DNA from 3 places in the Streptomyces sp. NPDC028298 genome. Region 1 is predicted to be linked to each of the others. Evidence: riboswitches for the same ligand, from Rfam matches in the RefSeq annotation. Region 1 holds a riboswitch; each other region holds the start of a gene.
The links. Region 1 has a riboswitch for cobalamin ahead of metE (5-methyltetrahydropteroyltriglutamate--homocysteine S-methyltransferase). Riboswitches for the same ligand answer to the same signal wherever they lie in the genome.
Positions count from the first base shown of each region.

Region 2: linked by a shared signal. The riboswitch ahead of ACZ4TO_RS08885 (cobalamin biosynthesis protein) and the one ahead of metE (5-methyltetrahydropteroyltriglutamate--homocysteine S-methyltransferase) in region 1 are both predicted to bind cobalamin.
Region 3: linked by a shared signal. The riboswitch ahead of ACZ4TO_RS17875 (CbtB domain-containing protein) and the one ahead of metE (5-methyltetrahydropteroyltriglutamate--homocysteine S-methyltransferase) in region 1 are both predicted to bind cobalamin.

Region 1 is NZ_JBVHTL010000008.1:40,691-51,256, forward strand. It holds gene ACZ4TO_RS30880 (short-chain fatty acyl-CoA regulator family protein) at 1-585, opposite strand, end outside; gene aceA (isocitrate lyase) at 964-2,247, shown strand; gene aceB (malate synthase A) at 2,340-3,938, shown strand; gene ACZ4TO_RS30895 (3-hydroxybutyryl-CoA dehydrogenase) at 3,935-4,810, shown strand; cobalamin riboswitch at 5,007-5,223, shown strand; gene metE (5-methyltetrahydropteroyltriglutamate--homocysteine S-methyltransferase) at 5,403-7,721, shown strand; gene ACZ4TO_RS30905 (MFS transporter) at 7,971-9,209, shown strand; gene ACZ4TO_RS30910 (DUF3291 domain-containing protein) at 9,294-9,851, opposite strand; gene ACZ4TO_RS30915 (superoxide dismutase) at 10,261-10,566, opposite strand, start outside.
Region 2 is NZ_JBVHTL010000002.1:63,373-73,938, reverse strand. It holds gene cobN (cobaltochelatase subunit CobN) at 1-3,110, opposite strand, end outside; gene ACZ4TO_RS08890 (cobyric acid synthase) at 3,107-4,702, opposite strand; gene ACZ4TO_RS08885 (cobalamin biosynthesis protein) at 4,699-5,670, opposite strand; cobalamin riboswitch at 5,778-5,918, opposite strand; gene ACZ4TO_RS08880 (hypothetical protein) at 6,053-6,271, opposite strand; gene ACZ4TO_RS08875 (inorganic phosphate transporter) at 6,292-7,533, opposite strand; gene ACZ4TO_RS08870 (class II aldolase/adducin family protein) at 8,028-8,759, shown strand; gene ACZ4TO_RS08865 (alpha/beta hydrolase family protein) at 9,037-10,164, shown strand; gene ACZ4TO_RS08860 (hypothetical protein) at 10,333-10,566, shown strand, end outside.
Region 3 is NZ_JBVHTL010000003.1:607,898-618,463, forward strand. It holds gene ACZ4TO_RS17820 (MBL fold metallo-hydrolase) at 1-169, opposite strand, end outside; gene ACZ4TO_RS17825 (MBL fold metallo-hydrolase) at 305-1,264, opposite strand; gene ACZ4TO_RS17830 (FAD-dependent monooxygenase) at 1,315-2,976, opposite strand; gene ACZ4TO_RS17835 (MarR family winged helix-turn-helix transcriptional regulator) at 3,091-3,576, opposite strand; gene ACZ4TO_RS17840 (NAD(P)-dependent oxidoreductase) at 3,714-4,385, shown strand; gene ACZ4TO_RS17845 (hypothetical protein) at 4,583-4,981, shown strand; gene ACZ4TO_RS17850 (Gfo/Idh/MocA family protein) at 5,102-6,259, opposite strand; gene ACZ4TO_RS17855 (PadR family transcriptional regulator) at 6,405-6,968, opposite strand; gene ACZ4TO_RS17860 (nuclear transport factor 2 family protein) at 7,051-7,443, shown strand; gene ACZ4TO_RS17865 (four-helix bundle copper-binding protein) at 7,495-7,869, shown strand; gene ACZ4TO_RS17870 (histidine phosphatase family protein) at 7,939-8,523, opposite strand; cobalamin riboswitch at 8,744-8,883, shown strand; gene ACZ4TO_RS17875 (CbtB domain-containing protein) at 8,921-9,142, shown strand; gene ACZ4TO_RS17880 (acyl-CoA dehydrogenase family protein) at 9,409-10,566, shown strand, end outside.

The DNA of each region.
Region 1 (10,566 bases):
GCTCCCGACGGCCGGCCGCACGCCGTGTCGTTCGGTGAGGCGCGCGGCGAGGGCCGGGACGACCTCGCCGGGGCGGATGCCGATCTCCTCGGCGAGATGTTCGGCGGCGAGGTCGGTGTCGTGGAGGTAGTTCTGGCGGCGGTAGAAGAAGTCGCGGATCTCCTCGTGCGGGGAACGGGGGCCCTCGTGCTCGGCGTCCCGCCCGTCGGCGGCGCCCGCGAGCCGTTCGGCCAGGAGCTGGTTGCGGCGGCCGAGGTCCAGCAGGACCTGAGCGACCGCGGGCAGGCGCGCGGCGAGGTCGGCCAGGTCGGACGCGGACACCCGGGCTCCCGCGATCTCGCCCGCCAGCGACTCCCGTAGATCGGCGACCAGCCGAGTCGTGTCGCGCTCGGAGAAGAAGGTCGGGTCGACGCCGAAGGTCTCGGTGAGCCTGAGCAGGACCGGCACGGTCAGCGGGCGGGAGTCGTGCTCCATCTGGTTCAGGTAGCTGGGCGAGATGGCGAGGACACGGGCCAGTTCGGCCTGGCTCATCCGCCGCTCCTCACGCAGCCGCCGCAGTCGTGCTCCCGCGTAGGTCTTGCTCACCGCGCTCCTCCCCTGGCCGGGACCGACGGTGGTCAGCGTAGGCGAAGAACGGTCTTGCCAACCCTTCGCAAACTTGGCAAAAGGCGCCGTGAAGATTCGCAGAAGTTGGCAGCCATCCACCGTTGTTGGCACCGAGTGCCAGTGCCAGAGTTCCAGTGCGGCCCGCCGGACCTTCGGCAGCAGGCGCGCAGAACCGGGCGCGATTCACGCCCTGACGTCGGAGATCCCGGCATCTGCGCTCTGCTGCGCGGCAGCATTGCTCACCCCGTTCAGCGACGGAACGGCGGGCCGCATCCCAGGCAGAGACACAGAGTGCCACTCCCTGTCTGCACAGCGGGGAGATTGGCAGATCGAACAACCGAGGAGACGGTGAAGACCATGGCAGAGTCGAGGACCACGGCGGCCGAGGAACTCGCGGGACGCTGGGCCACCGACCCCCGTTGGCGGGGAGTCGAGCGCACCTACGGCGCCGAGGACGTGATCCGGCTCTCGGGCAGCGTCCGTGAGGAGCACACGCTGGCCCGTCGCGGTGCCGAGCGCCTGTGGCGTCAGTTGCACGAGCGGGACTACATCCACGCGCTCGGCGCGCTCACCGGCGGGCAGGCGGTCCAGCAGGTCAGGGCGGGCCTTCAGGCCATCTATCTGTCCGGCTGGCAGGTCGCCGCCGACGCCAACCAGGCCGGCCACACCTACCCCGACCAGAGCCTGTACCCGGTCAACTCGGTGCCACAGGTGGTCCGCCGGATCAACAACGCCCTGCTGCGCGCCGACCAGATCGCCACCGCCGAGGGCGGCACGGACACCACCGACTGGCTCGCCCCCATCGTCGCCGACGCGGAGGCCGGTTTCGGCGGCCCGCTCAACGCGTTCGAACTGACCAAGGCGATGATCGCGGCCGGCGCGGCCGGCATCCACTACGAGGACCAGCTCGCCTCCGAGAAGAAGTGCGGCCACCTCGGCGGCAAGGTCCTCGTCCCGACCTCGCAGCACATCCGTACCCTCAACGCGGCTCGTCTGGCCGCCGACATCGCCGACGTACCGACCGTCATCGTCGCCCGCACCGACGCCCTCGCCGCCAATCTGCTGACCAGCGACGTCGACGAGCGCGACGCCCGGTTCGTCACCGGCGAGCGCACCGCCGAGGGCTTCTACCGCGTCAGGAACGGCATGGAGCCCGTGATCGCCCGCGGCCTCGCCTATGCCCCGTACGCCGACCTGATCTGGGTCGAGACCGGCACCCCCGACCTCGCCCAGGCCCGGGAGTTCGCCGAGGCCGTCCACGCCGAGCACCCGGACCAGATGCTGGCCTACAACTGCTCGCCGTCCTTCAACTGGAAGGCCGCTCTGGACGACGACCAGATCGCCAAGTTCCAGCGGGAGCTCGGGGCCATGGGCTATCGCTTCCAGTTCATCACCCTGGCCGGCTTCCACTCCCTCAACCACGGCATGTTCGACCTCGCGCGTGGCTACGCCGAGCACGGGATGACTGCTTACGTCGACCTCCAGGAAAGGGAGTTCGCCGCCCAGGAGCACGGGTTCACCGCCGTCAGGCACCAACGCGAAGTCGGTACCGGCTACTTCGACCTGGTCTCCACCGCCGTCAACCCGGCGTCCTCCACCACCGCTCTGGCCGGGTCCACGGAGGAAGAGCAGTTCCACTAGAACGTGTGGCCTCCCCCGCCCGCTCCCGACCGAGTGGGGATCGTACGGCCCCCCGTCCGCTCCCCACTCCCTCCTTCCGTCTGGAGAACCCGATGTCCACCACCACCCTGACCCACCGCGTCCGCGTGCTCGCGGCGCCGGGCGACCGGCACGACGAGATCCTCACGCCCGCCGCCCTGGACTTCGTCGGCAGCCTCGCCGCCGCGTTCGGCGAGCGCAGGCGGGAGTTGCTGAAGGAACGCAGGCGCCAGTCCCTGCGCATCGCGGCCGGCTCCCCGCTCGACTTCCCCATCGTCACCTCGGGCGTCCGTGCCGACCCCTCCTGGCGCGTGGCGCCCGCGGCACCTGGCCTGACCGACCGCCGGGTCGAGATCACCGGACCGCCGGAACGTCGTATGGCGGTCAACGCCCTCAACTCCGGTGCCCGGGTGTGGATGGCGGACTTCGAGGACGCCACCGCCCCCACCTGGGCGAACATCATCGGCGGCCAGCTCACCCTGCTCGACGCGATCGAGCGCCGCATCGACTTCACCGCCGAGGACGGCAGGGAGTACCGACTGGCCGACCGGGAAAGGCTCGCCACCATCGTCGTCCGGCCGCGCGGCTGGCATCTCACCGAGGACCACCTGGAGTTCGACGGCGGACCGGTCCCCGCAGCCCTCGTCGACTTCGGGCTCTACTTCTTCCACTGCGCGCGGCGTCAGATCGACGCCGGGCACGGACCCTACTTCTACCTGCCAAAGCTGGAGAACCGGTACGAGGCACGGCTGTGGAACGACGTCTTCCTCACCGCGCAGGAACTGCTGGGCATCCCCCGGGGCACGATCCGGGCCACGGTCCTCATCGAGACGATCACCGCGGCCTTCGAGATGGAGGAGATCCTCTACGAGCTGCGCGAGCACAGCTCCGGCCTCAACGCGGGACGTTGGGACTACCTGTTCAGCCTGATCAAGACCCTCGGGCATCGCACCGACTTCCTCCTCCCCGACCGGGCGAAGGTCACCATGACCGCGCCTTTCCTGCGGGCGTACACCGAACTGCTCGTGCGCACCTGTCACAAGCGCGGCGCCCACGCCATCGGCGGCATGGCGGCCCAGGTGCCGAGCAAGGACCCGGCCACCCACGAGGCGGCGCTCGCCACGGTACGGCTGGACAAGGAGCGCGAGGCGGAGGACGGGTTCGACGGGTCCTGGGTCGCCCATCCCGGGCTCGTCCCGGTGTGCCGTGAGGTGTTCGACGGTGTCCTGGGGGACCGGCCCGACCAGACCGACCGGACGCGGGACGACGTGGACGTCCGGGCCGCGGACCTGCTGTCGGTGCGCCGGATCACCGGACCGCCCACGCCGGAGGGCGTGCGCACCAACATCGCTGTCGCGTTGCGGTACTTCGCCGCCTGGATGCGCGGTCAGGGAGCGGTCGCCCTGTACGGCCTCATGGAGGACGCGGCGACCGCCGAGATCGCCCGCGTGCAGATCTGGCAGTGGCTGCGACACCGGGTGATCGACCGGCTGGGCGTGCTCGACATCCTCGACGAGGAACTCGTCGCGCTCGGATCCGAGTACCCGTGGGCGGACCTCGACGCGGTGCGCGGACTCTTCGAACGCACCGCTCTCAGCGGCGAGTTGCCTCTCTTCTTCACCCCGGACGCCTACTCCGGGCACCTCGTGCGGCACGCGGAGCTCCGATCGTGAGCGCCGGCTTCCGGCGCGTGGGCGTGGTCGGGGGCGGCCGGATGGGCGCGGGCATCGCCGAGGTCTGCGCGCGGGCCGGACTGGACACGGTGGTCTGCGAAGCCGACGCGACAGCCGCCCGCGCAGCCCGCGAACGAGTGGCCACCTCCCTCGAACGGGCCGTACGCCGAGGCAAGTTGGAGCCACAGGCAGCGCGGGACGCCCTCGCCCGCATCGTCTTCACGGGCACTCTGGACGACCTGGCCGACCGGCAGCTCGTCGTCGAGGCGGTCATCGAGAACGCCGACGCCAAGACCGAGGTGTTCGCCGCCCTCGACAAGACCGTCGAGGATCCGGGTGCGGTGTTCGCGACGAACACCTCCTCCTTGCCGGTGATGCGGCTCGGGATGGCCACGAGCCGTGCCGACCGCGTGGTGGGACTGCACTTCTTCAACCCGGTGCCGGTGCTGCCGCTGATGGAGATCGTGGCCTCGCTGCACACCTCGCCGGAGACCGTGACCGCGGTGGAGGACTTCGCCACGGGCACGCTCGGCAAGACGGTGATCCGCTCACGGGACCGGGCCGGCTTCGTCGTCAACGCCCTGCTGATCCCGTACGTACTGGCGGCCGTCCGGATGGCGGAGTCGGGCTTCGCCACCGCGGCCGACATCGACACCGGCATGGAGCTGGGCTGCGCCCACCCGATGGGCCCGCTCAGGCTCGCGGACCTGATCGGCCTGGACACCGTCGCCTCGATCGCGGAATCGCTCTACGACGAGTTCAGGGAACCCCTCTACGCCCCGCCCCCGCTGCTCCAGCGCATGGTCGAGGCGGGACTGCTGGGCCGGAAGACCGGACGGGGATTCCACACCTACGGCCAGGCGACAGCCTGAACATCCTGCCGCGACCCGGCCGAGGGCCGGACCGCACTGCCGACAGAGGGAGTCGGCGGACGCCTCACGGGGGGGGGGAGGGCGACGGGAAGCGTGGGGGCGGCGCTTCCCGTCGTCACCGCGCCCGTGTCCCCGTCACCATCCGAATGCCGGACGGGGTCGGCCGCGCGGGCGGATTGCCCTAGGGTGGGCGGTGCAGCTGGTTCGCCCCGTCCGCCAGGCGGGATGCGTCGTAAGAGGGAACCCGGTGGGAATCCGGGACTGCCCCGCAGCGGTGAGCGGGAACGACCGCCGTCATACGCACTGGGTCCGACGAACCGGGCCTGGGAAGCGACGGCCAGTAGGTGTCTCGTATCGCTCGTACGAAGGGTGTACGAGGAGACGTGCCCGTGAGTCCGAAGACCTGCCCGTTGCCCGCGCGCGAAAGGACTCGTGCGCGGATGTCCCGGTGACCTCGTGGGCGGGTCGGCGTACATGTCGGACGGAAGATCGCGCCGTGCCGCGCGAGGTCGGTTCCGCCCGGTCCGTCACCCCTTCGCGCTCACGTCCCGTCACCGGGATCCCAGGGAGATATCTCGCGAAGGAGATTTCCGTGACAGCGAAGTCCGCGACCGCGGCAGCACGGGCCACCGTGTACGGCTACCCCCGCCAGGGACCCGACCGGGAACTGAAGAAGGCGATCGAGGGCTACTGGAAGGGCCGCTTCACCGCCGACGCCCTCCACCGCGCCGCCGCCGACCTCCGCGCCGCGAACTGGCGCCGGCTCACCGAAACCGGTGTCGCCGAGGTCCCGACCGGCGACTTCTCGTACTACGACCACGTCCTCGACACCACCGTCATGGTCGGCGCGATCCCCGCCCGCCACCGGGCCGCCCTGGAGGCGGACGCCCTGGAGGGCTACTTCGCCATGGCGCGCGGTACGCAGGATGTCGCACCGCTGGAGATGACCAAGTGGTTCGACACCAACTACCACTATCTGGTGCCCGAGTTGGGCCCTGACACGGTCTTCACGGCCGACTCCACCCGGCAGGTCGCCCACCTGAAGGAAGCGCTCGCCCTCGGACTGGACGCCCGTCCGATCCTGGTCGGGCCGGTCACCTACCTGCTGCTCGCCAAACCCGCCCCGGGCGTGCCCGCGGACTTCGAACCGCTCACGCTGCTGGACCGCCTGCTGCCTGTGTACGCCGAGGTCCTCGCCGACCTGCGCGCCGCCGGAGCCGAGTGGGTCCAGTTGGACGAGCCCGCCCTCGTCCAGGACCGCACCCGGGCCGAACTGGACGCCGCCGCCCACGCCTACCGCGCGCTCGGCAGCCTGACCGACCGGCCCAAACTCCTGGTCGCCTCATACTTCGACCGGCTCGGCGAGGCCCTGCCGGTGCTGGCCAAGGCCCCCGTCGACGGGCTGGCCCTGGACTTCACCGACGCCGCGGCGGCCAACCTCGAGGCCCTCGCGGCCGTGGGCGGTCTGCCCGGCAAGCGACTCATCGCGGGTGTCGTGAACGGCCGCAACATCTGGATCAACGACCTGGCCAAGTCCCTCGCCACCCTCGGCACCCTGCTGGGTCTCGCCGACCAGGTCGACGTGTCGGCGTCGTGTTCCCTCCTCCATGTCCCGCTCGACACGACCGCCGAGCAGGACATCGACCCCCAGATCCTGCGCTGGCTCGCCTTCGCCCGCCAGAAGACCACCGAGATCGCCACCCTCGCCCAGGGCCTGCGCCTCGGCACCGACGCGATCGCGGGCGAACTCGCCGCGAACCGCGCCGACTTGGCCTCGCGCGTGAACTCACCGATCACACACGACCCCGCCGTCCGGGCCCGCATCAGGGCCGTCACGGACGCCGACGGCCGCCGCTCACAGCCCTATGCCCGGCGGGCACCGGCTCAGCGAGCCCGTCTCGGCCTTCCCCTGCTGCCGACCACCACGATCGGATCCTTCCCGCAGACCGGCGAACTGCGCACCGCCCGCGCCGACCTGCGGACGGGACGCATCGACGCGGCAGGCTACGAGGAGCGCATCCGGGCAGAGATCCAGGAGGTCATCGCCTTCCAGGAGAAGACCGGCCTGGACGTCCTGGTGCACGGCGAGCCCGAACGCAACGACATGGTCCAGTACTTCGCCGAGCAGATGACGGGATACCTGGCCACGCGGCACGGTTGGGTGCAGTCCTACGGAACGCGCTACGTCCGTCCGCCGATCCTGGCCGGGGACATCTCCCGCCCCGGACCGATGACCGTGCGCTGGACGACGTACGCCCAGTCGCTCACCTCCCGGCCGGTGAAGGGCATGCTCACCGGCCCGGTCACCATGCTCGCCTGGTCCTTCGTCCGCGACGACCAGCCCCTCGGCGACACCGCCCGGCAGGTCGCCCTCGCCCTGCGGGACGAGGTCGACGACCTGGAGACGGCCGGGACTTCGGTGATCCAGGTGGACGAGCCCGCCCTGCGCGAGACGCTGCCCTTGCGGGCCGCCGACCGCCCGGCGTACCTCGCGTGGGCGACCGAGGCGTTCCGGCTGACCACCGGAGGCGTACGGCCGGACACCCAGATCCACACCCACATGTGCTACGCCGAGTTCGGGGACATCGTCCAGGCCATCGACGACCTCGACGCCGACGTCATCAGCCTCGAAGCCGCCCGCTCGCACATGCAGGTCGCGCGCGAGCTCGCCGCGCACGGCTATCCGCGTGAGGCCGGGCCCGGCGTGTACGACATCCACTCGCCGCGCGTACCCAGTGCCCAGGAGGCCGCCGCGCTCCTGCGGACCGGCCTCGAGGCCATTCCCGCCGAGCGGTTGTGGGTCAACCCCGACTGCGGCCTGAAGACCCGCGGTTGGCCGGAGACCCGCGCCTCTCTGGAGAACCTGGTCGCCGCCGCCCGCGAGGTTCGCGAGGAACTCTCCGCCCGCTAGCCAGAGGCCCCATCGGCCGGGGGAGGAAGCAGCCACACCGCCTCCTCCCCCGGCCCCGGGTCGAGACCGCGCCGGCTCTCACCAAGTCACCTGGTGTCCGACCGTGCGCCCAGCACCGACCGATGCCATGGATACGACAGGACTCACCCCCTCACGTGCCGCTCCGTAACGCCAATCGCTTGCACTTGCACGTAATATGCAACAAGCTGTCGGAGTCCTTACCGCCTGTTCGCGACAGGGAGCCCCGCCATGCCCCGTCTACTGCCGAGCACCGGACCACAACGCGTCCTCGCCGCCTCGAACTTCGTCTACACCGTCGGCAGCGGCCTGTACCTGACCGCCGGGGTTCTGTACTTCACGGAGGCGGTTCGTCTCCCGGCCGGTCAGGTGGGACTCGGACTCGGCGCGGCCGGACTTGCCGCCCTCGCCCTGGGTGTCGCGGTCGGTCATCTGGCGGACCGATACGGAGCACGCGGCGTCTACATCGCCACCCTGGTGGTGCAGGCACTGGCCACGGCCGGCTTCGTGCTGGTGGACGGCTTCTGGTCGTTCCTTCTCGCGATCACCACGGCCGCCGGAGCCAAAGCGGCCGGGAAAGCCGCCCACGGTCCCCTCATCAGGCACTACGGAGGGAACCGGCCGCAGGAGTTCCGCGCCTATCTCCGCGCCGTGACGAACGTCGGCGTCTCCCTCGGTGCCGTGGGAGCGGGGCTGGCCGTCCAGGCCGCCACGCTCACGGCCTATCAGCTCATGGTCATCGGCAACGCGATCGCCTTCGCGGTCTCCGCGGCGCTGCTCGTCGCGCTGCCGCCGGTCACCCCCCTCGCCGCCACCGGCGGTCCCCGCTGGATCGCCCTCAGAGACCACCCCTACCTGCTGCTCACCGCACTCGACGGCATCATGGCCGTCCAGTTCAAAGTCCTCACCGTGGCCATCCCTCTCTGGCTGGTCGGCGCCACCACAGCCCCGCACTGGCTCATCTCGGGGACCATGCTCACCGGCACCCTCATGGTCGTGGCGCTCCAGGTGCGCGCCAGCCGCAACGTCGACTCCCCCACCGCCGGCGGACACGCCTACCGCCGTGCGGGCGTCGCCTTCCTCGTCTCCTGCTCACTGATCTCCCTGTCCGCCGGCATCCCGGGGTGGGCCGCCGCGAGCGTGCTCCTCACCGCAGTGGTGATCCACACCGTCGGCGAACTCTGGCATTCCGCCGCCGCCTTCGAGGTGTCCTTCGCCCTCGCCCCGCGGCACGCCACCGGCCAGTACCTGGGCGTGTTCGGTCTGGGCATGGGCCTGGCCGAGGGTCTTGGGCCGGCGTTGCTCATCTCGCTGTGCATCACCTGGGGGCGCCCCGGCTGGTACGTCGTGGGAGCCATGTTCGCGCTGACAGGTCTGGCAGCACCGCCCGCGGTTCGCTGGGCGCTACGCCGTCAGCGTGCCGGGCAGACGACGACCGGCTCCCCGAAGCGGGAGGCACAAGCGGCCTAGGGGTCGACTCCGTCAATCCGTCGAGGGTGCTTGTGGAGCTTCACGGCATTCGATAGCCAACACCCGGCCGTTCAGGCTCCCTTGTCAGCTCACTTGGCCGCCCTTCGGCCCGATGCCGTTGATCCTGGCCGGAGTTCCGTCCGGGGCGAACGGGTGGTGGAAGGTGAAGGCATGCGGCACGGAGCCGTGGTCGTGGAGGTGCTCCAGCCTGGACACCCCGTCCCGCCAGGTGGGTGTCACGTCGTCGGCGGTCCACCAGCACACGTAGTTCGGGAATCCCGTCCTCTCGAACCAGTCGTAGCGCCGGTTCAGCGCCTCACGATGCAGACCGGTGTACACGGCCTCGAAGGCGGAGCCCAGGTCGGTCCAGAGGGAGAGCGTCGCGGCCACGGCGGTGGTCTCCACCGTACGGCCCTTGTCGTACCAGGCCGGTACGGCGAACTCGCCCCACGCACCCCAGTCCGCCTCGAAGAGCATGCCCCGGTCACCGCCCGCCGCCTCTGCGCGCGCGAGGTACCCGGGGTGCCGGCCGATCTTCCGGTAGACGGCCTCACCGACGTCGTAGAACTCGCGGGTGAGAGGTGCGGGATCGGCGAGAGGCGACTTCAGGACGCCGAAGGTGTACAGCGCGAGTCGGGGCATGCGTGTCTCCCTGGTCGGGGGGCTGGCGTGGGGCCGGTTCGGCGGCTTGCGCACGGGGGCGAGGGCTCGTAGGGGCGTGACCACTCGCCCCGTCGCGGGGTGGCCCAGCCTGAAGGAACTCCTGCGCGACCGTGGGCGATCGCCGAGGACCAGGTGAAGGTAGCTGCCGCTGCGGGCCCTGTCGAAGTTGCGCTTTCCGCGCCCGAGTGGCCTCTCGCACCGGTCATCGCGCGAACTGGACGCGGAGCGCTCCGGACCGTCAGCAGAAGGGCTCCCGCATGTCAACGTCCATGCGGGAGCCCTCGGTTGTACCGCCTGCGGGTGATGGTCGAGAAGACGATCACGAGCAGGACGTCTGTGCGGACGTGGACGTGGGGACGCTCACCGCGTCACGACCCGCCCGCCGCGCTCACGGCGCGAGCAGCAGGCTGTCGCCTCGCTCCTTGGCGGCGGCGTAACGCCGTGCCACGTCCTGCCAGTTGACGACGGCCCACATCGCGTCGATGAAGTCGACCTTCTGGTTCTTGTACTGGAGGTAGAAGGCGTGCTCCCAGGCGTCGAAGACGAGGATCGGCGTCGAGCCCTGGCCGACGTTGCCCTGGTGGTCGTAGACCTGCTCGACGATCAGGCGGCCGCTGAGCGGCTCGTACGCGAGGACGCCCCAGCCCGAACCCTGCGTGGTCGCGGAGGCCTTGGTGAGCTGGGTCTTGAAGCC
Region 2 (10,566 bases), on a different contig from region 1:
CGCCGGAACGCCGTCTCCATGTCCCCGCGCGCGGCCCGCCCGTCGAGCCCGCGCCCGTAGGCGTAGCCGCCCCAGACGGCGTACACCTCGGCGAGGTCGGCGTCCGACCGCCAGTTGCGGGCGTCGATCAGCGGCAGCAGACCGGCGCCGTACGCGCCCGGCTTGGAGCCGAAGATACGGGCGGTCGCGCGCCGCCGGTCGCCGTGCTCGGCGGTGTCCTCGTCGGCGTGCCTGCGCACGAAGTTCCGCTCGGCGGGCTCGTCCAGCTCGGCGACCGCCCGTACCGCGTCGTCCAGGAGCCCGACCACGTGCGGGAACGCGTCCCGGAAGAACCCGGAGATGCGGACCGTGACGTCGATACGGGGGCGGCCGAGCTCGTCGAGCGGCACGATCTCGAAGCCCGTGACCCGCCGCGAGGCGTCGTCCCACACCGGGCGGCAGCCGAGCAGCGCGAGGATCTCCGCGATGTCGTCGCCCTGGGTGCGCATGGCGGACGTGCCCCACACCGTCAGTCCGACGGACGTCGGGTAGTCGCCGGTGTCCTGGAGGTAGCGCTGCACGAGCGAGTCCGCGAGGGACTGGCCGACCTCCCAGCTCAGCCGGGAGGGAATGGCCTTGGGGTCGACCGAGTAGAAGTTGCGACCGGTCGGCAGGACGTTGACGAGCCCGCGGGTCGGCGAGCCCGACGGACCCGCCGGGACGTAACCGCCGTCCAGGGCCTTGAGGATGTGCCCGATCTCGTCCGTCGTCCGGGCCAGCCGCGGCACGACCTCGCGGCAGGCGAACTCCAGCACCGCGACGGCGTCCGGGAGTTCGGTACCGAGGACCTCGCGCACGAGCGCCGGGACGGCCGCCGTGTCCCAGCCGCGCTCCTCCATGCCGAGCGCCGCGCGGCGGCAGAGCTGCTCCAGCAGGTCGATCGCGTCGGCCGCCGTACGGTTCGGGCCCGCGACGAGGTCGCTCAGCTCCACCGGCACCTTCACCGGGGCACCCGGCTCGGCCAGCAGCTCCTTCTCCACCAGGCCGAAATGCTCCGCGAGCGCCGCGCGCAGACCGGGCAGCGCGTTCGCCGCGCCGCCCCACACCTGCGAGGCGCGCAGCACCGCGAGCACGAGGTTCACCCGCGGTTCGGCCTCCGGGCCGCCGCCCAGGATGTGCAGACCGTCGCGGATCTGCACGTCCTTGATCTCGCACAGATAGCCGTCGATGTGCATCACGAACTCGTCGAAGTCGCCGTCGTCCGGCTGCTCGTCGACATGCAGGTCGTGGTGGAGCTCGGCCGCCTTGACCAGCGTCCAGATCTGCGCGCGGACCGCCGGGGCCTTCGTCGGGTCCAGGTCGGAGACCAGCGCGTACTCGTCGAGGAGCTGCTCCAGCTTCGCGAGGTCGCCGTAGGTGTCGGCGCGGGCCATCGGCGGCACGAGGTGGTCGACGACGGTGGCGTGCCCCCGCCGCTTGGCCTGGGTTCCCTCACCGGGGTCGTTGACGATGAACGGGTAGACCAGGGGGAGTTCGCCGAGCACGGCGTCGGGCGCGCAGCCGCCGCTGAGCCCGAGCCCCTTGCCCGGCAGCCACTCCATCGTGCCGTGCTTGCCCATGTGCACGACCGCGTCCGCGCCGAAACTGTTCTCCAGCCAGCGGTAGGCGGCCATGTAGTGGTGCGACGGCGGCATGTCGGGGTCGTGGTAGATCGCGATCGGGTTCTCGCCGAAGCCGCGCGGCGGCTGGATCATCACGACGACGTTCCCGAACTCCAGGCAGGCGAGCACGATGTCGTCGCCGTCGACGTAGAGGGAGCCCGGCGGCTCGCCCCAGGCCTCCAGCATGCCCTCGCGCAGCGCCGGGTCGAGGGTGTCGAACCAGGCCCGGTAGTCGGCGAGCGGCACCCGTGCCGGGGCGGCGGCGAGCTGCTCCTCGGTCAGCCACTCGACGTCGTGGCCGCCGGCCGCGATCAGCCGGTGGATCAACTCGTCGCCGTTGTCCGGGTACTGGGTGAGGGCGTAGCCCGCGTCGCGGAGGGCGTCGAGGACCCGTACAGCCGAGGCGGGGGTGTCGAGGCCGACCGCGTTGCCGACGCGCGAGTGCTTGGTCGGGTAGGCGGTGAAGACGATCCCGAGCTTCTTCTCGCCGTTCGGCTTGTGCTTCAACCGCGCGTGCCGCAGGGCGATCCCGGCGACGCGGGCGGCCCGCTCGGGGTCGGCGACGTACACCGGGACGTCGTCGGGGCCCTGCTCCTTGAAGGAGAACGGCACGGTGATCAGACGGCCGTCGAACTCCGGGATGGCGACCTGCATCGCCGCGTCCATCGGGGACAGGGCGGCGTCCGAGGCGTCCCAGGCGCTCTTCGACGAGGTCAGGCAGAGGCCCTGGAGCACCGGGACGTCGAGGTCGGCGAGCGCCCCGATGTCCCAGGCCTCCTCGTCGCCGCCCGCCGACGCCTGCGAGGCGTGCGTGCCGCCGGCGGCCAGGACGGTGGCGACGAGCGCGTCGGCCCGGCCGAGGATCTCGTACAGGCCCGGGTCGGCCCCGCGCAGCGAACCGCAGTACACGGGAAGGGCGTTGGCGCCGCGCGCCTCGATCGCCTCGCACAGCGTGTCCACGAACGCGGTGTTCCCGGACAGCTCGTGCGCCCGGTAGAACAGCACGCCGACCGTCGGCCGGCCCTCGACGTACGCGAACTCGCCGTGGACGCCGAACTCGGCCGTCCGGTACGGCTCCTCGAAGCCCTCGCCCGTCAGCAGCACGGTGTCGGAGAGGAACCGGGCCAGCTCGCCGAGGTTGGCCGGACCGCCCTCGACGAGATAGCGCAGCGCCTCGGCGACCACGCCCGCGGGCGCCGACGACTCGGCCATCAGCTCGGCGTCCGGGACGGACTCGCCGCCCAGCAGCACGGTCGGGATCCCGGACGCCTTCAGGAAGGCCAGCCCGTCCTCCCAGGCCCGCTTGCCGCCGAGCAGCCGCACGACGGCCAGGTCCGCGCCCTCGACGAGCGCGGGGAGTTCGCCGGTGACGTCCACCCGGGTCGGGTTGCCGATCCGGTAGGCGGCGCCACTGGCACGGGCCGCCAGCAGGTCCGTGTCGGCGGTCGACAACAACAACACTGTGCTCATGCGGGTGCTCCCGGTGGGATGAAGGGCAGTCCTTGCGGCGCGCCGGACTCGATGAGCCGCCACAGCGCGTCCGTGTCCGCGTGTTCCTCGATCAGGTCGCCGAGCCGGTCGAGCTGCTCCTCGCGCAGCGCCGCGAACGACGTGTCGGGGGCCGGCACGAAGCGGCGGCCCGCGGCGGCGGCCACCTCGCGCAGGAAGGCCCGCCGGAATCCGTCCGACTCCAGGGAGCCGTGCCAGTGCGTGCCCCAGACGGAGCCGACCCGGCACCCGTCCAGACCCTGTCCGTGGCCGTCGGACATGAACGGCGTGCCGCCGCTGACCTCGGCGACGCCGTGGTGGATCTCGTACCCCTCGACGGGTTCGCCGAGGGCCTCGCCGACCGGCCGCGCCAGCGTCTTCTCCCGCGCGAACCGCACGCGTACGGGCAGGAGTCCGAGCCCCTCGACCCGGCCGGCGCGCGACTCGACCTCGTCCTCGATGTGCTCGCCGAGGAGCTGGTAGCCGCCGCAGACGCCGAGGACGGGCCGCCCCTCGGCGGCCCGGCGCGCGATGGCGTCCGCGAGGCCGCGCTCGCGCAGCCACCGGAGCGCGTTGACCGTGCCCCGGGTGCCGGGGACGACGACCAGGTCCGCGTCGGCCAGCTCCTCGGCCCGGTCCACGAACCGCACGACGACGCCGGGTTCGGCGGCCAGCGCGTCCACGTCGGTGAAGTTGGACATCAGCGGGATCGCGCAGACGGCGACCCGCAGGACGTCCTCGCCGACGGGGGCGGCGACGGCGGACTCGCGGACGGCGCCGCGCAGCGAGACCCGCAGCCCGTCCTCCTCGTCGATGCCGAGCCCGTGCTGGAAGGGCAGCACGCCGTAGGTGCGCCGCCCGGTCAGGCCGTGCAGCATGTCGAGCCCCGGCTCCAGCAGGCTCACGTCACCGCGGAACTTGTTGACGAGGAATCCGGCGACGAGCGCCTGGTCCTCGGGCGACAGCAGCGCGACGGTCCCGAAGAACGAGGCGAACACCCCGCCCCGGTCGATGTCGCCGACGACGAGCACGGGAAGCCCCGCGTTCCGCGCCACCCCCATGTTCACGATGTCGGTGCGCCGCAGATTGATCTCGGCCGGGCTGCCGGCCCCTTCACAGATCACCGCGTCATACGTGCCCCGCAACTGCGTCAGACAGTCGAGGACGGTGGCGAGGAGTGCTTCCTGGCGCCCCCCGCGCAGCCGGTCCCCGGGCGCCGCGGCGCCCGGCGCGGGGCCCGTCGCGGACCCTGTCGTCCCGAAGAAGCCGCGGGCGCTCATCTCGCCGACCGGCCTGCCCATCAGGACGACCTGACTGCTGCGGTCGCTGCCCGGTTTCAGCAGCACCGGATTCATCAGCGCGGTCGGCTCCACACGGGCGGCCTGCGCCTGCATGGCCTGCGCCCGCCCGATCTCGGCGCCCTCGCGCGTCACGAACGAGTTCAGCGACATGTTCTGGGCCTTGAAGGGCGCGACCTTGACACCCTGGCGCGCCAGCCACCGGCAGATCCCGGCGGTCACGACGCTCTTGCCCGCGTCCGAGGTGGTCCCGGCGATCAGCAGTCCGCCGCTCATGCGGTGCGCCCCTTCCTGGTGAACGGAACCCGTCCGGCCCCGGTGAGCAGAACCCGCCCGGCGGCGCTCACGCCGAGCGCGAGCCAGCCGACGCGCCGGGAGAGCCGTACGGCCCGTTCGATGTCGTGGACGTGGACGGCGCGCCCCGCGCCGTTGAGCACGGGCCGGTGCTCGACCCGTCCGCCGTACGAGAGGGTGCCGCCGAGCCGCACGCCGAGCGTGCCCGCGAACGAGGCCTCCACGGGCCCGGCGTTGGGGCTCGGATGCTTGCGGGCGTCCGCGCGCCAGGCCCGCAGGGCTCCGCGCGGGTCGGGTCCGGCCACGGCCGCGAGGACGGCGGTCAGCCGGGCTCCCGGCCAGCCGGCCAGGTCGTCGAGCCGGGCGGAGGCCCAGCCGTAGCGCCGGTGGCGGGGGGAACTGTGTCCGACCATGGCGTCGAGCGTGTTCACGGCGCGGAAGGCGACGAGTCCGGGCACACCACCGACGGCCCCCCAGACCAGGGCGCCCACGACGGCGTCGGAGGTGTTCTCGGCGACGGACTCGACGACCGCGCGCGCGACGCCGTCGGCGTCCAGCGCCTGCGGATCGCGTCCGCACAGGTGCGGCAGCCGCTCCCGGGCCGCGCCGAGGTCACCGGCCGCGAGCGCGCCGCCGATCGTCCGCGCCTCGCGGCCGAGTGAGGTGCCTCCGACGACGGCCCAGGTGGCGGCGGCGGTCAGGGCGACGGAGGCGGCGGGGGAGCGGCGTACGGTACGACTCGCCAGCGCGGCCAGTCCGGTGGCGCCGCCGACGCAGACGGCCGTGTGCAGCGCGCCCCACCCGCGGTGGTCGCGCCACAGTGTCCGTTCGACGGTCGCGGCGGCCCGCCCGAAAGCGGCGACCGGATGCCCTCGGCGGGGATCGCCGAGCAACAGGTCGCCGAGAAGGCCTGCGGCGGCGCCGTACGCGAAGACGCGATCGGCACGCACGGGGTCAGCCGGCCGTGGGGTGGAGCGGAACCCTCGTACTCAGCGAAACGGGCAACGGGCAGCCGCGCATGGCGATATGTCCTCACTCAGGGTGTCCACGCCCTGGTTCGACGAGACCGGCGGTGAGAGTTCCTGGCTCCCGGGGAGTTTCTTCCCCGATGACAGTGGCGGGACCGCGCCGGATTCGCACCGGCTTCCTCTCATGCCGCCGTACTTGGCTCCGGCAGTCCACCACGGGGCGAGAACGGCCGTCAACTGGCTGTTGACCTGCGGAGGGACAGTGTGCGCAGGCCCACATACGCGTGGGGTGCGGGACGGTGATCCGTCCCGCACCCCACGCGCGGTACCGCTCGGCTCGGCCCGGTTCCGGGCCGTCGCCGGGCTACTTGGTGATGATCAGGGAGATGCCGTACGCCACCGCCGCGGCGCAGGCCGCGAAGCAGACGTACGCGCCGGTGGCCGCCGCGACCGCGGAACCGCCCTGGGCGGACTCCTTCTTGGAGAGGCCGGCGACGCCGAGGGTGAAGAGGGCGACGAGGGCCACGGTCACTCCGAGGCTGACCCCGAACACGGATCCGAGGGCTGACCAGTCGATGCTCATGCTGTTTCTTCCTTCGGTTCTCAGGCCACTCGGGACGGCGCCGACGGGTTCGCCGTGGGCTCGGCCGGAGCCGGGATGGTGGCCGTGAGGCCTTCGGCCACGGTGCCGGCCGGGGGCGGGGTGACCGCGGCGATGGCCTGCGTCACCACACCGGCGGGCTCCTCGGTGTCGTTCACGTTGTTGTGGTCGACGACCTCGCGGCGCGAGCGGCGCCAGATCGCGAAGCTGGAACCGACCAGGAAGACCGCGACCAGCGTGGTGCCCCAGGCGCCGAAACCGGTCACCCATTCGGCGAGCGCGCCGACCAGGGCGGCGGCGGGCAGCGTGAGGACCCAGGCCACGACCATGCGGGTGGCGGTGGACCAGCGGACCACACCGCCCTTGCGGCCGAGACCGGCGCCCATCACGGAACCGGAGACCGAGTGCGTGGTGGAGAGGGAGAAGCCGATGTGCGAGGAGGCCAGGATGACCGTCGCCGCGCTGGTCTGGGCGGCGAAGCCCTGCTGCGGCTGAAGGTCGGTCAGGCCCCGGCCCATCGTGCGGATGATGCGCCAGCCGCCGAGGTAGGTGCCGAGCGCGATGGCGAGACCGGCGGAGAGGATGACCCAGACCGGCGGGTCGGAGTCGGGAGCGACGGCGCCACCGGCGACCAGGGCCAGGGTGATGATGCCCATCGTCTTCTGCGCGTCGTTGGTGCCGTGGGCCAGCGAGACCAGGCCCGCGGAGGCGATCTGGCCGGCGCGGTAGCCCTTCTTGGTGGCCTTGGTGTCGGCGCCACCGCTCAGCTTGTACGACAGCCGGGTCGCGAGCATGGCGGCCAGACCGGCGACGATCGGGGCGGCGACGGCGGGCAGAAGCACCTTGCCGACCAGGACGTCACCGTGCACGGCGCCGGTACCGGCGGAGGCGATGGTGGCGCCGACCAGGCCGCCCATGAGGGCGTGCGAGGAGCTGGACGGGAGTCCGACGAGCCACGTCACCAGATTCCAGAGGATCGCGCCGACGAGCGCGGCGAAGATCACCTCTGGCCGGATGCCTGTCTCGTCGACGAGGCCCTTGGAGATCGTGTTGGCGACCTCGACGGAGAGGAAGGCGCCGACAAGGTTGAGGGCGGCGGACATGGCCACCGCGACCTTGGGCTTGAGTGCGCCGGTCGAGATGGTGGTGGCCATCGCGTTGGCGGTGTCGTGGAAACCGTTCGTGAAATCGAACACGAGAGCGGTGACGATCACGATTCCGAGGAGGAGCGTGATGTGTTCCATTTACCCAGGCTTCTGTTGGACGTCAGTGGCAGGTGGACCGTAGGCAACCTGGGTGAACGGAAGATGAACTGGGCCGGACCGGGTGGTGTCCTGAACGGTGGATCCCCATTCCGCTTGTGTGGAGGAACGGTTCGGCAGGTTCGAACGGATTCGGAATTCCGTGCTCCGCTTGGGGTCCGCGCCTCGGGTTCGCGGCTCGAACTGAGGGGGGTTTAGATGACGAGATCCCCGTCACGCCCAGGCTGTAGCCGTCATCACACCCCTGGACGGCTCGAAGGGGTCGCCCGGTGAGGGTCCTCCGGGCCGGTGCGGGGTCGTAGCGGGTCGACCACGGGGTGTGATCCGCGGCAAATGTCCGACCGGCGCGACGTCTGCGATCCGACGACATGATGTGACTCAAATCACATACAACCGTGGGCTCTTGGCGGGTCGTATACGTCCTGGAGCCCGCCCGCACGCGGTGCGCGAGAGGCCATGCCTGGCAGGATCGCGTCATGACTGAGCGGCACCGGGACGCACGCGACGGACACGAGCACCGGCGGACGACGGGCGGGCCCGGCGAGCCGCCCCCGGCGGACCCGCGGGACACCCTCCGGCACGCCTGGGGCGACCTGGTCTCCACGGCCCGGCGCACGGTCGCCGACGGGCTGGTCGTCGGCACGTCCGGCAACGTCTCGGTCCGCGTCGGCGACACCGTCCTGGTCACCCCCACGGGCGTCCCCTACGACCGGCTGACCCCCGACGACATCACCGGCGTCGACCTCGACGGCCGGCAGGTGCTCGGCTCGCTGCGGCCGACCAGCGAACTGCCCATGCACCTCGCGGTGTACGGCGCGACCGGAACGCGGGCCGTCGTCCACACCCACGCACCGCACGCGACGGCCGTCTCGCTCCTCGTCCACGAACTCCCGCTCGTCCACTACATGGCGGCGGCCCTCGGCGGCCCGGTCCGCGTCGCCCCCTACGCGGCCTACGGCACACCCGAGCTGGCCGAGAACACCCTCCGGGCCCTGGCCGGCCGCACCGCCTGCCTCCTGCGCAACCACGGCACCATCGCCCACGGGGCCTCGCTGGACCAGGCGTACGACCGCACGGCCCAGCTCGAATGGATGTGCCGCGTCTGGCTCCTGTCCTCCTCCGTCCCGGGCCTCACCCCCGCCCTGCTCTCCCCGGCCCAGCTCGAGGAGGCGGGCGAGCGCCTGCGCGGCTACGGCCAGCAGACCTGAGAGCCCGCCGGGGCCGGGGACCCGAGATCCGCCGGGGCCGGTGACCCGAGATCCGTCCGGGCCGGGGGCCCGAGATCCGCCGGGGCCGGGGGCCCGAGATCCGCCGGGGCCGGGGGCCCGAGATCCGCCGGGGCCGGGGGCCCGAGATCCGCCCGGGCCGGGGGCCCGAGGCACGCCCGCGCCGCCGCCCCGGTACGAAGGGGGCGCGCACGTCGTCCGTCACCCCGTTGACGCGCTCCCGCTGGCCGATGGTCCGGTCCCCCGGGAAACTGGTCGGGTGCGCACCCTAAAAGCCACGGCAGCGGCCGTCACCGTAGCCATAGCCGCCGGCGCGGCCTCCGTGGCGGCGGGCCGGTTCGCCAGCGACGCCGCACTGAAGACGAGGCCCGGCAAGCCTCTGGCCACCGAGCCCCGGCTCACCGTGCACGCCACGACGTCGGGCGGCATCACCCTCACCAGGGCCCTGGCGTCCCGGCGCCCGGGAACCTACGGCCTCGCGGGCGACGGCTCGCACGCGATCGTCGGCCCCCTCCAGAACTCCGTGCCCCACACCGCCGACACCGTCGTACGCAGCCTGGAACGCGTCACCCACGGCTCCCTGGAGCCCGGCGACAAGGTCTGGCTGACCCCGAACCTGTACGTCGGCGACCCCGGGTCCGCCCTCGGACTCGAACACGCCGACGTCGACGTGCCCGGGGAACTCGGCGCACTGCCCGCCTGGTTCGTGCCCGCGGTCCGCGACACCTGGGTCATCACCGTGCACGGCCTCGGCACCACCCGCGAACACCCCATGAACCTGATGGGATTCCTGAACGGCCGGCACTTCCCCGTCCTCGACCTCGCCTACCGCGGCGACCTCGGCGCACCCCGCCCGCCGGACGGCCTGAACCACCTCGGCGAGACCGAGTGGCGCGACCTCGACGCGGCCATCCGCTACGCCGTGCGGTTCGGAGCCGAGCGGGTCGTCCTGTACGGCTGGTCCACCGGCGCCACGATGGCCCTGCGCGCCGCCGCCCACTCCGCGCTGCGCGAGCGCATCTCCGGACTCGTCCTGGACTCACCCGTCCTCGACTGGGAGACCACGCTGCGCGCCCTCGCCGGCGCCCGCCACACCCCCGGCTTCCTGCTGCCGCTCGCCGTGCGCGCCGCACAGGGCCGCACCGGCGTACGCGGCGATCGCATCGCCCACGCCGCACACCCCGACCAGGTCAAGGTGCCCACCCTGCTCGTGCACGGCCTCGACGACGGCATCGCCCCCTGGGGCGCCTCCCGCCGCCTCGCCGCGAGCCGGCCCGACCTCGTCACCCTGCACACCGTTCCGAACGCCCCGCACGGCGCCATGTGGAACGCCGACCCGGCGACCTACGAAGAAGCCCTGCGCCGGTTCCTCACCCCCCTGATGTGAGCGCCCGGGCCGCCGCGGGGACAGGCTTCCGGTTGGGCCCCGGACAACTCCGCGCGGCCCGCGTTCCCGTGCGCGGGGCACCCCGGCAGGCCCCCGCTCCCGGCGCCCCCGCGGTCCGCGACGGCATTCCGTTTGGGTTTTCGGACTGTCAACCGCAAGACTGCACCCGTGACGTCCCGTAACCCGCGCGACTCCAGGCTCCGACTCGTCAGCCCCCGGTCCCTCGCGACCGCTCCCCGAGCGGTGACCCAGCGCCGCACCCGCCGCCCCGCGCCGCGGCCGCCGGAAGGCACACCGCCGCCCGCGGAACTCGCCCGCATGGCGCGCACCGGCCTGTCCGACGCGGCCCGCGTGGCGCGCTGGGCCGACGCCGCCCTGCGCCCGGGGCGCGACGGCGCGAAC
Region 3 (10,566 bases), on a different contig from region 1:
CGAAACGGCGCGCCGGTCCGACACGCCGCTTGGGGGCGGCGATGTCACCGAGACCGTAGCCGGAGTCGACGAGGGCCAGGCCGTTCGCGGTCTCGACCAGCAGGACGTGGCAGACGAGAGGGGCCCCCGGCGGACGCATGGTGCCGCAGTTCAGGTGGTGGACTTTCATGGCAGATGTCCTTGAAGAAAGTAAGGGTGGGTGGACGCTGACGCACGTACGGCGTACATCTATCCCGTTTCCCCGTGAACTTACAGCATAAGTTTCTTCGAACGTGCGCCACCTTGCCCGACGGCGAATCACCGGTCAGGACGGCCACGGGTCGGCCCGCCGGCCCACCACGGGCAGCGTCAGTGCGACTCCCGTGCGTTCGGCCTTGCGGGTCAGGAAGCTCATGGTGGCCGTGAAGTCGTCGAAGAAGGCGGGGAAGGGCCGCAGTGGCCGATCGAGCGGGCGAGTGAAGTCGTCCCAGTGAATGGGTACGACACGTCGGGCACCCGTACCCGTGACCAGCAGGTCCCAGTACTCCTCCCGGAACGCCTCGTCCTGCTTGCCGAGCGCGCCGATCCCCAGGTACACGGTGTCGGCACGGTGACCGTCGAGAGCGCCGGGCAGGCTGTGGGCGCTGGCGTGGACGAGGAGTTGGCGTTCGCCGTGGCGGACGTGGAGGGTGTAGCAGTCGCCGGTCCGGTAGTCCGTCGCGCGGGCCGGCGGACTCAGAGGGCGATCGATCCGGCCGGGAGCCAGGTCGCCCGGGCTGTGCCGGGCGGGCAGGGCGGTGAGGGTGAAGCGCCCGATCATGAACGGCTCGCCGGTGACGGCCGGTTGGAAGCGGTCGACGGGGAAGCCGTGCCCGGCGGCGATGTTGCGGGTGGAGGCGGAGCCGATGAGACGGGCGCCGGTGGCCGCGGCCACCTCGGGAGCGTCCAGGGCGTGGTCGTAGTGCGAATGGACGACGAACACGGCGTCGAGTCGATCGATACCGGCCCGGCGCAAGGCTGCGGTGATGCGTGTGCGGTCCGGTCGAACCCGGCCGAACCGCACACGCAACAGGCCAGGACGGCTGAAGAACCCGTCGGTGAGGATCGCCGTGTCACCGTCGTCCAGCAGAATCGTGGACACGCCGAGGAACAGGGTGCGGGGCGCCCCCGGCCGAAGCGGTGCCGGCGGCTCGTACAGATGCGTCCAGGGGGCGAGGCTGGGCGCCCGGAGGCCCCGCAGTATGGCTGCCACACCCGGGCCACGGCGTTCGACGCCGACATCCATGCCTCACTCCTCGCTCAAGTGGATAACTGAACAAAACACATGACGAACCGTCAGTAATCATCACGACCGATGATCTGCTCGATCGCCTCCGTGAGCTGCTTCCCGGCGGCCGTCGCCGCATCGGCCGACCGCCAGCCGACGTATCCGTCCGGCCGGATGACGACGGCCCCGTTGGAACCGATTCCGTAGCGGCGCAGGAACAGGCCGCCGAGGTCGGTCAGTCCGGGAGAGCCGACGGTGTAGCCCGCCACCGGGAGCCGCAGCCGGTGTGCGGCGACCGCGGCCGCCTCCCGCCAGGCGGTGCCGTCCGGGCCGGTGAGCACGGTGAAGCCGGGGCCGAACAGGTCGAGGGTGGACAGCGTGTCGTCGGAGCCGAGGCGGACGTGTGGTGCCCGGCAGCCCGGCGTGGCGCTGGGCGCGTAGTCGGAGTAGTCGTCCTCGACGGGCGGCGGGCGGGTGCCGTCCGGGACGATTGCGGCGGAGTCGTAGACGGTGCCGAACTCGACGCCGAGATGGTTGCCGTAACGGCGGGTCTCCCGAAGGATCGTGTCCGGATCCAGATCGTCGCCCAGACCGTAGGCCGCGGCGCCCATGCGGGAGACGTTGCGGTAGTTCTCGTACGACTGGTCGGCCGTCCGGCGGGCCGGAGGCCGGCGCTCGGTGTCGTACGTGTCGAGCAGCGACCAGTCGGCGAGGCCCTGCACGCACAGGGCGAGCTTCCACATGGCGTTGTGCATGCCCTGCAGACCGGTGTTGACGCCGAGTCCGCCGGTGGGCGGGAACTGGTGGGCCGCGTCCCCGCACAGCACGACCCGTCCGAGCACGAGCCGTTCGGCCACGGTCACGTTCATCCGCCACACGCCCACACTCCGGACGTCCACCTCCAGTCCGGGCACGCCGACAGCGGCGCGGACCCAGTGGCGCACCCTGTCGTCCGTCCACGTCTCGCTGTTCCACTGCTCCGGCGGGACGGAGATCTGGCACAGCCAGCGGCCGTTCGCGTCCAGGGGCTGGAGCACGCCGAGCGCATCGGAGCCGGCGACGTACAGGAGCACTCCGGTCCGCTCGCCGACGTACTGCTCCACGGGCGAGTGGAAGTAGCAGTTGACGAAGTGATGAATGCCCTGTTCGCCTTCGAGCCGCACGCCGAGCGTCTGCCGTACGAAGCTGTCGACGCCGTCGGCCGCCACCAGGGCGGCGCCGGACAGCGCGTACGACTCACCGGTGCTCTCGTCCAGGACCCGGACTACCGCCTCGGCATCCAAGTCGCCGGCGCCGGAGGTGACTTCGGTGACCCGGTGGCCGAACCGGAACTCCACCAGGCCGGTCGCTGCAGCCGCGTCCCGCAGGATCTCTGTGAGCAGGTCCTGCGACGACATCACAGGGAGTGCCGGGCTGACCTCGGGGCCCGGCCCCTCGAAGCCCTTGGAGTCGATGTGGCCGAACTCCTTGCCGACGACGGTGTCGAAGAAGCGGATGGGACTCTTCCAGCCCTCCGGGGTGTCGATGCCGCGAAGCCGCCCGTAGACCGCCGGGCCCCAGCCCCTGGCGATCTCCATCGTGCGGGTGTTGAAGTTGCGGGTCTTCGGGTGCCGTGACGGCGCCATCCGCCTCTCCAGTACCACGCTCGGAACGCCGAAGCGCGCGAGTTCCAGCGCGGCTCCGAGTCCGACGGGGCCGCAGCCCACGATGATCACAGTCCCAGAGGTCATGACAGGGGCTCCGTCCCAAAGCCGATGACTTATGCCGTAAGGCTGACTGCAGTAGAATGCTTATGCTGTAAGTCTGTCAAGGGATGCGAGGTCGGAGCGATGTCCTCGAAAGGGTCAACTCGCGGAGGGTCGTCGGCGGGACGTCCCGCGGCGTGGGGCGTTGCGCAGGTTGTCGCGGACTCGGGTGAGGATGTCCGCCATCGCCGTGACGTCCTGCTCGCTCAAGGGGCCGAAGAGTTCTCGCGCGACGAGGTCGATATGCCCAGGGAGTACGCGCGTCAGGACCTCCCGGCCGGCCTCGGTGATCGCCACGGTCACCGAGCGTTCGTCGTCGGGTGACGGGGTGCGGACGATCAGGCCGTTCTGTTCCAGGCGGTCGGCCTGGTAGGTGAGTCCGCTGCGGCTGTAGACGACGCCGTCGGCGAGATCGGTCATGCGCACGCTCCGGTCGGGAGCCTCCTCGAGCTGCGCCAGCACGCGGAACTGGATGTAGCTGAGGTTGCCCTCGTCGCGCAGCTGCTTCTCGACCAGTTGTTGCAGTAGGGCTCCGGCCTCCATGAGGGCGAAGTAGGCCGCGACGTGTCGGGGGGTCGGCTCCATGGTCCACCGTCCTTGCTTCGAGTTCGAAGTATGCTACCGTTTTCAAGTGCTTCGAATTCGAAGCACTTCGCCCCTTTGCTTCGAATTCGAAGTAAATGGTCCAAGAGGGTCCGAGTGGACCCTGGAGGAGGAGAATCATGAAGATCGTCGTACTGGGTGCCACCGGCAACATCGGTTCACACGTCGTGAAGGAGGCGTTGTCCCAGGGGCACGAGGTCGTCGCGTATGTCCGGAACCCCGACGCCGTACAGCGGCAGACAGGGCTGACCGTCGTGCGGGGCCCCCTCGATGACCGTGCCGCACTGGCCAAGGCCTTCGCCGGCGGCGACGCCGTGATCTCCGCCATCGGCGTGGCCCTGCGCGCGAAGAAGCCCATCGACCTGATGCAGCGCACCCTGCCGGTCATCACCGCCGCCGTGCAGGACGCCGGTGTCGAGCGGTTCGTGCTCGTCTCCGCTTTCGGTGTCGGGGACACGGCCGCGAAGGCATCGTTCCTCGGGCGGCTGGTCTACAAGACGGTCGTCGCCGCGATCTTCAAGGACAAGGCGCTCTCGGAGCAGAACCTGCCGGTAACTGGTCTGAACTGGACGATCGTCAACCCGGTCAACCTCAAGGAGGCCCCTGCCGTCCCCGCAGCCACGGTCAAGCCTCTCGACCAGGTCGGCAGGGTCCCCGGCCTGCCCACCCTCCCCTTCGCGAACGTCGCCCGCGCCCTGGTCGAGATCGCAGCCGACCGGGGCCTCGCCGGGCAGCGCGTGCTGGTCACGACCGAGAAGGGATGGAAGCCTCAGAAGCACGCGGCGGCTTGAGATCGGGCCGCGGCAGGGGCGGGCGGTGGTCGGCCCGTCGTCGGGGGCGGTTTCGTCGGTGGGCGTGGCGGCGGTTTCGCGGCGACGGCTCACGGCCCGTAGGGCCGCATCGATCGCGCGTTGCGGCGCCGCAGGCGCTCTGTCGGCGTGCCGGGCGGTGGGTGTGTACTGGGTGCTTTCCGCATCGAGGGGGACGTATGCCGCGAACGCCGGATCCGGGAGTGCCCGAGTCGGAGCAGGAGGAGGAGCCCTGGCTGGACAGTCGCGAGGTCGCCGCGCTGTGGCCGGTGCGTGACGAGTGGCTGCCGGGTGCGGCTGGGCGTATGGATGTCCGCGTCCGCCGGTACGGCGGGGAGAGCCGGGGCACGTACGGGGCGGCGCCGACCTTCTACTCGTACCACCCCCGGGATGTACGACGGGCCGCGACGGCAATCGCCGAAGGGCGCGTCGACATCCCCTCGGTCTGGCGTACCGATACGGCCGACGGTCGGCGGGCGGAGTACTGGAGCAGGTTCCGGTTCCGTCTCACCTGCGGTGTCCTCCTGGCCTTCGCCCTCTGCATCCTGGGGTTGGCGGTCTACGCCCTGGTGACCTGATTCTGGAGCCGACGGGCAGCGGGTCTCTACGGGACTCGCGCCTGGCCCGACAGCGCCAGGTGGCGGGTCTCTACGGGACTCGCGCCTGACTCGACAGCGCCAGGTGGCAGGTCCAGAGGGCTATGCCTCCAGCGTCACCCACGCCCCCGACCCCGCCGAGCGGGCCATCGCGTCCAGCGCCGTCGCGCTGCTGACCGCGTCGGCCGGCGTGGCCCCGTACGGCTTGTCGTCGGCGATGGAGCGCAGGAAGGCGTGCGCCTCGATGACCTTGAGGTCGTCGTAGCCCATGCTGTTCGCCGCGCCCGGTTGGAAGGACGCGTAGTCCCCGGCGCCCGGACCGACGTACACGGTGCTGACCGGCTGGTCCTGGTACGTCGTGCCCCGGCTGACGCCGAGTTCGCCCATGCGGCGGAAGTCCCAGAAGACCGCGCCCTTGGTGCCGTGGATCTCGAACCCGTAGGCGTTCTGTTCGCCCACCGAGACACGGCACGCCTCCAGGACGCCGCGCGCGCCGCAGGCGAAGCGCAGCAGGCAGTTGACGTAGTCCTCGTTCTCCACGGGGGCCGGCTCGCCGCCCGCCGCGCGCGTGTGGCCCGCGGTCGCGCCGGCCGGCCGGGGCCGCAGCGGTACGAAGACGGCGGTGTCCGCCGCCAGCGCCTCGATCTCGCCCACCAGGAAACGCGCCAGGTCCACGCCGTGCGAGGCCAGGTCGCCGAGGACGCCGCTGCCGCCCCGCTCCCGCTCGTAGCGCCACGTCAGCGCGCCCTCGGGATGGGCCGCGTAGTCGCTGAAGAGGCGGACGCGTACGTGCGTCACCTCGCCGATGTCCCCGGAGGCGATCAGCTCGCGCGCCGCCACGACTGCCGGTGCGCCCCGGTAGTTGAAACCGACGGTGCCCCGCACCCCGGCCTCGGTCATCGCCTCCGACACCGCCCGGGCGTCGTCGGCGGTCAGTCCCACCGGCTTCTCGATCCAGATGTGCTTGCCGGCCGCGGCCATGGCCACACCGATGTCACGGTGCAGGAAGTTCGGCGCGGTGATGCTCACGGCCTCGACGCGCGGATCGGTGGCGATCTCCCGCCAGTCCCGGACAGCGCTCGCGAAGCCGTACCGTGCGGCGGCCTCCTCGGCGCGGCCGGGCGCCTCGTCGGCGACGACGATCGGTTCGGGGCGCAGGGCGAGTTCGGGGAAGTGGTGGAGAACGCGCGCGTACGCCTGTGTGTGCACCCGCCCCATCCAGCCGAACCCCACGACAGCGACACCGAGCGCACGCACCACGATCGCCCTCCTCAGCACCGGACCGAACGCGAACGGACCAGACCAGGCTCACATGAAACCGGCTCGAAGTGATGTGAAGGGACAGGAACCGCTACGAACCGTGATCGACTTGGGTCAAGACCAGGTTGGTGCGAACAGGGCGCCTTCAGCGGGCCCGCGTCGCCCGCTGTTCCAGGATCCTCAGCGCCCGCTCCGCCCAGTCGATGATCGCCTGCTCGAAGGCGCGCCCTCCCAGGAGTGTGAGATACGGGCCCACGCGCTCCGCCTCGGCCAGGTACGCGTCCTCGGTGCGCCCGTCGAGCAGGCGGGCGCCGATCCGTTCGTAGTGCGCCAGTTTGGCGCGCGACCACTCCAGCCGTTCGGCGATCGCCGCGCGGACGGCGTCGGCGTCCCCCATGTCGAGGGCGTACACCTTGACCATCAGCTCGTCGCGGATCGCGGTCGGCTTCGCGGGTGCCGAGGTGAAGGAAGCGAGCGCTTCGAGGCCGGTCGTGGTCAGCGAGAAGAGCCGCTTGTTGGGCCGGCGCTCCTGCTGGACGACCCGGGCCTCGATCAGCCCCTCGGACTCCATCCGGTCGAGTTCCCGGTAGAGCTGCTGCGGGGTCGCCATCCAGAAGTTGGCCACCGAGGCGTCGAAGCCCTTGGCCAGGTCGTACCCCGACGCCTCACCCTCCAGGAGCGAGGCCAGTACCGCGTTGCGCAATGCCATCCGGCAAGGCTAGACGCCCCGCACTCACAGGACTAATCTTATCCACACCTAATCAACTAATTGAGTATGAGAGGCGGGCGCAATGAACTCCTTCCGCAAGGCCGTGGAGGCCGGAGACCTCGACGCGGTCGAGGAGCTGCTGGCCGACGACGTCGTGTTCACCAGCCCCGTCGCCTTCAAGCCGTACCCGGGCAAGCCGATCACCGCCGCCATCCTGCGGGGCGTCTGGCGTGTCTTCAGCGACTTCCGCTACGTCCGTGAGATCGCCGGTGCCGACGGCCGCGACCACGCGCTCGTCTTCACGGCCAAGGTGGGCGACAAGGAGATCAACGGCTGCGACTTCCTGCACTTCGACGAGGAGGGCCGCATCGACGAATTCACCGTGATGGTCCGCCCGTTGTCGGCGGCGCAGGCTCTCTCCGAGGCCATGGGGGCTCAGTTCGAGCAGATCTCCCGGGAGGCGGCCGGCGCCTGAGCGCGTGGCCTCGCGCTGTTTGAACCGACTCCCTCCGGCTACCCGCCTGTTGTGACGACGACGCCATCACAGCAGGAGCTCTTCCGGTACCTGGAGGACCGCTTCGAGTGCGCCCGGGCCTGCGCCGAATGCGCCAGGACCTCCACGCTGCGCGCGAGCCTCATGGATCCCGACGGGCCCAAGCAGCAGGAGGCCGCGCGGCGGTCGGGCATCCTGTGCGCGGAGGTCTGCGAGGCGACCTGCCATGTGCTGTCCCGTCATCCGGGGCTCAGCGACCGGGAGCTCCGCGCCCGGCTGGAGTGGTGCCGGGACGTCTGCCTGGAGTGCGCCGAAGCCTTCGACGCGTGTCCGGGGTCGGAGGCCGCCGCGCGGAAATGCCGCGAATGCGCGCGCTCCTGCACGGACTTCATCGCCACGTTACGGTGAGGCCTCGCGGGCCCACGTCGGGCGGCCCCGGATCGTCGCCCGGAGCAGCGCAGACCCGGCCCACCCGGATCAGGCAGGCCCGACGAGCGGGCGTCCGGCGCGGAGGTTCCAGCGTCCGGCGCGCCCGCTCAACTCCGTCACGGTGAGCGGCGGCACGTCCACACGCCAGAACGCATGCTCCGGCGCCCCCAACACCCGTACCACCAGCGCCCGTACGACCTCGGGCTCCACCACGGCGACGGTGCGGCCGTCGAAACCGGCCGCCGTGTCCAGGCGTTCCGTCACCCGGTCGCAGAACGCCACCACAGACTCGCCGTCGTGCGGCGCCGCCGTCGGATCGGCGAGCCAGCGTGCCACCGCCTCCGGCTCCTTCGCGCTCACCTCGGTCAGCGTCGCCCCGCGCCAGCGGCCCACGTCGAGCGGGGCCAACTCCGGTGTCTCGGCGGCGCCTTCGAGTCCGAGTGCCTCGGCGGTCTGCCGGCATCGCGCGGTGGGGGAGACCCACAGGCGTCCGCCCGCCGGAACGGCGCCCGCGTCGGCGGCCGCGCGTGCCGCCCGCAGGCCCGAGGCGTCCACCGGACTCCCGTCGTCGAAGCGGGCCTCGCGCAGCGCCTCGCTGATCGCCGCGGAGATCAAGATCACTCGGCTGGTCATGCCTTCACTCTCATGTGTCGCGGGCTCGGACCGTGTGCCATGGTCCAGCCCGCTCCGTCCGTCGTGTGGTGCGGATCGTGCGGCGTACCCGTGGACAGAGGCGGAATCCCCGGGCCCATCAGGCACGTTACTGTCCCACCGTCATGCTCCACGAACCGCAGGGCGCACGGAGCGCCGGGGTGTGCGCCCTTGGCCGGGCCGACTGCTTCGCGGTACGGTCACATGGATATTGACGACGGTTCGACGGAAGCCCGGTGGAAATCCGGCACGGTCGCGCCACTGTAAGCCCGGCACATGTCACTCCGGCCAGGGGTGACAGACGCGGGCAAGTCAGACCCGTGGCTGTCGTCCTGTGCACCACCGAGACGGGACGCGAGTTCCCCAGGAGGTTCTGCCCATGGCGCAGTCCGTCGTCCAGCCGACCGCCACGCCCACCGCCGTTCCCGCCAAGCTGCCGATCGGCGCGATCGTCCCCTGGGCGGCGTTCTTCGGCATCCTCATGCTGGTCCTGCTCTACTTCGTCGGTGCCGAACAGGGCGCCACCTCCCTCGTCTCCGGCGAGAACGTCCACGAGTGGGTCCACGACGCCCGGCACCTGCTCGGGTTCCCCTGCCACTGACGGCGACAGGGGACGTACGAGCCACGCTGTTGCGCGAGGGCCGGGAAACCGGCCCGCACGAGGGGGCGGTGCCCGGGAGACCGGACACCGCCCCCTCGTGCGCACCCCGCAGCCACACCCGCATCCCACGCCTCGCCCCGACGCCTGCACCCCACACCCTCGGCAGGTCATCTCCCCGTAGCCGTCCGCGTCATCGGCATTCCCAATTTCTGGAACACGTTCTACGGTGTGCGCCGTCAGGTCGGGCTCGGGGAGCAGGAGGCGCCGTGCATCTCGAATACACGCCGGAGCAGCAGCGGTTGCGGACCGAACTTCGTCTCTACTTCGCCGAGTTGGTGCCGGACAACGCCTACGCCCGCTACGGCGATCCCGCGGCGCAGAAGCGCTTCTACCGCGAGACGATCCGACGCCTCGGCACCGACGGCTGGCTCGGGGTCGGCTGGCCCAAGGAGTACGGCGGGCGGGGCCTGAGCCCGATGGAGCAGTTCATCTTCTTCGACGAGGCCGCCCAGGCCGGGGTGCCGTTGCCACTGATGGCGCTCAACACGGTGGGGCCGACGATCATGCGGTTCGGAACGGAGGAGCAGAAGTCGTACTTCCTGCCGAAGATCCTGGCCGGTGAGATCGACTTCGCGATCGGCTACAGCGAGCCCGGTGCCGGGACCGACCTGGCCGCGCTCCGGACCCGGGCCGTGCGGGAGGGCGACGAGGAGAGCGGCCACTACACGGTCGACGGCCAGAAGATCTGGACGACCAACGGCGACACGGCCGACTGGGTGTGGCTCGCGGTCCGCACCGACCCGGACGCCCCGCCGCACAAGGGCATCACCATGCTCCTCGTCCCGACCTCCGACCCCGGCTACTCCTGCACCCTGATCAACACGCTCGCCTCGCACGACACCACGGCCAGCTACTACGAGAACATCCGCGTCCCCGCCACGCGCCGGGTCGGCGAGGAGAACAAGGGCTGGCGGCTGATCACCAACCAGCTCAACCACGAGCGCGTCACCCTCGCGGCACACGGCACCATGGCCATCCGCGCCCTGCACGACGTCCAGCGCTGGGCGATGGAGACCAAGCTCGCCGACGGCCGCCGCGTCGTCGACCTCCCGTGGGTGCGCCGCCTCCTCGCGCGCACGCACACCCGGCTGGACGCCATGAAACTCCTCAACTGGCGCATGGTGAACGCCGTCCAGGAGGGCACGCTCACCCCGCAGGACGCCTCCGCCGTCAAGGTGTACGGCTCCGAGGCGCGCCGGGACGCGTACGCCTGGCTGATGGAGATCGTGGCGGCTCCCGGTGTCCTCAAGGAGGGCTCGGCCGGCGCCGTCCTGCACGGCGAACTCGAACGCGGCTACCGCTCGGCCGTGATCTTCACCTTCGGCGGCGGCAACAACGAGATCCAGCGGGAGATCATCTCGTGG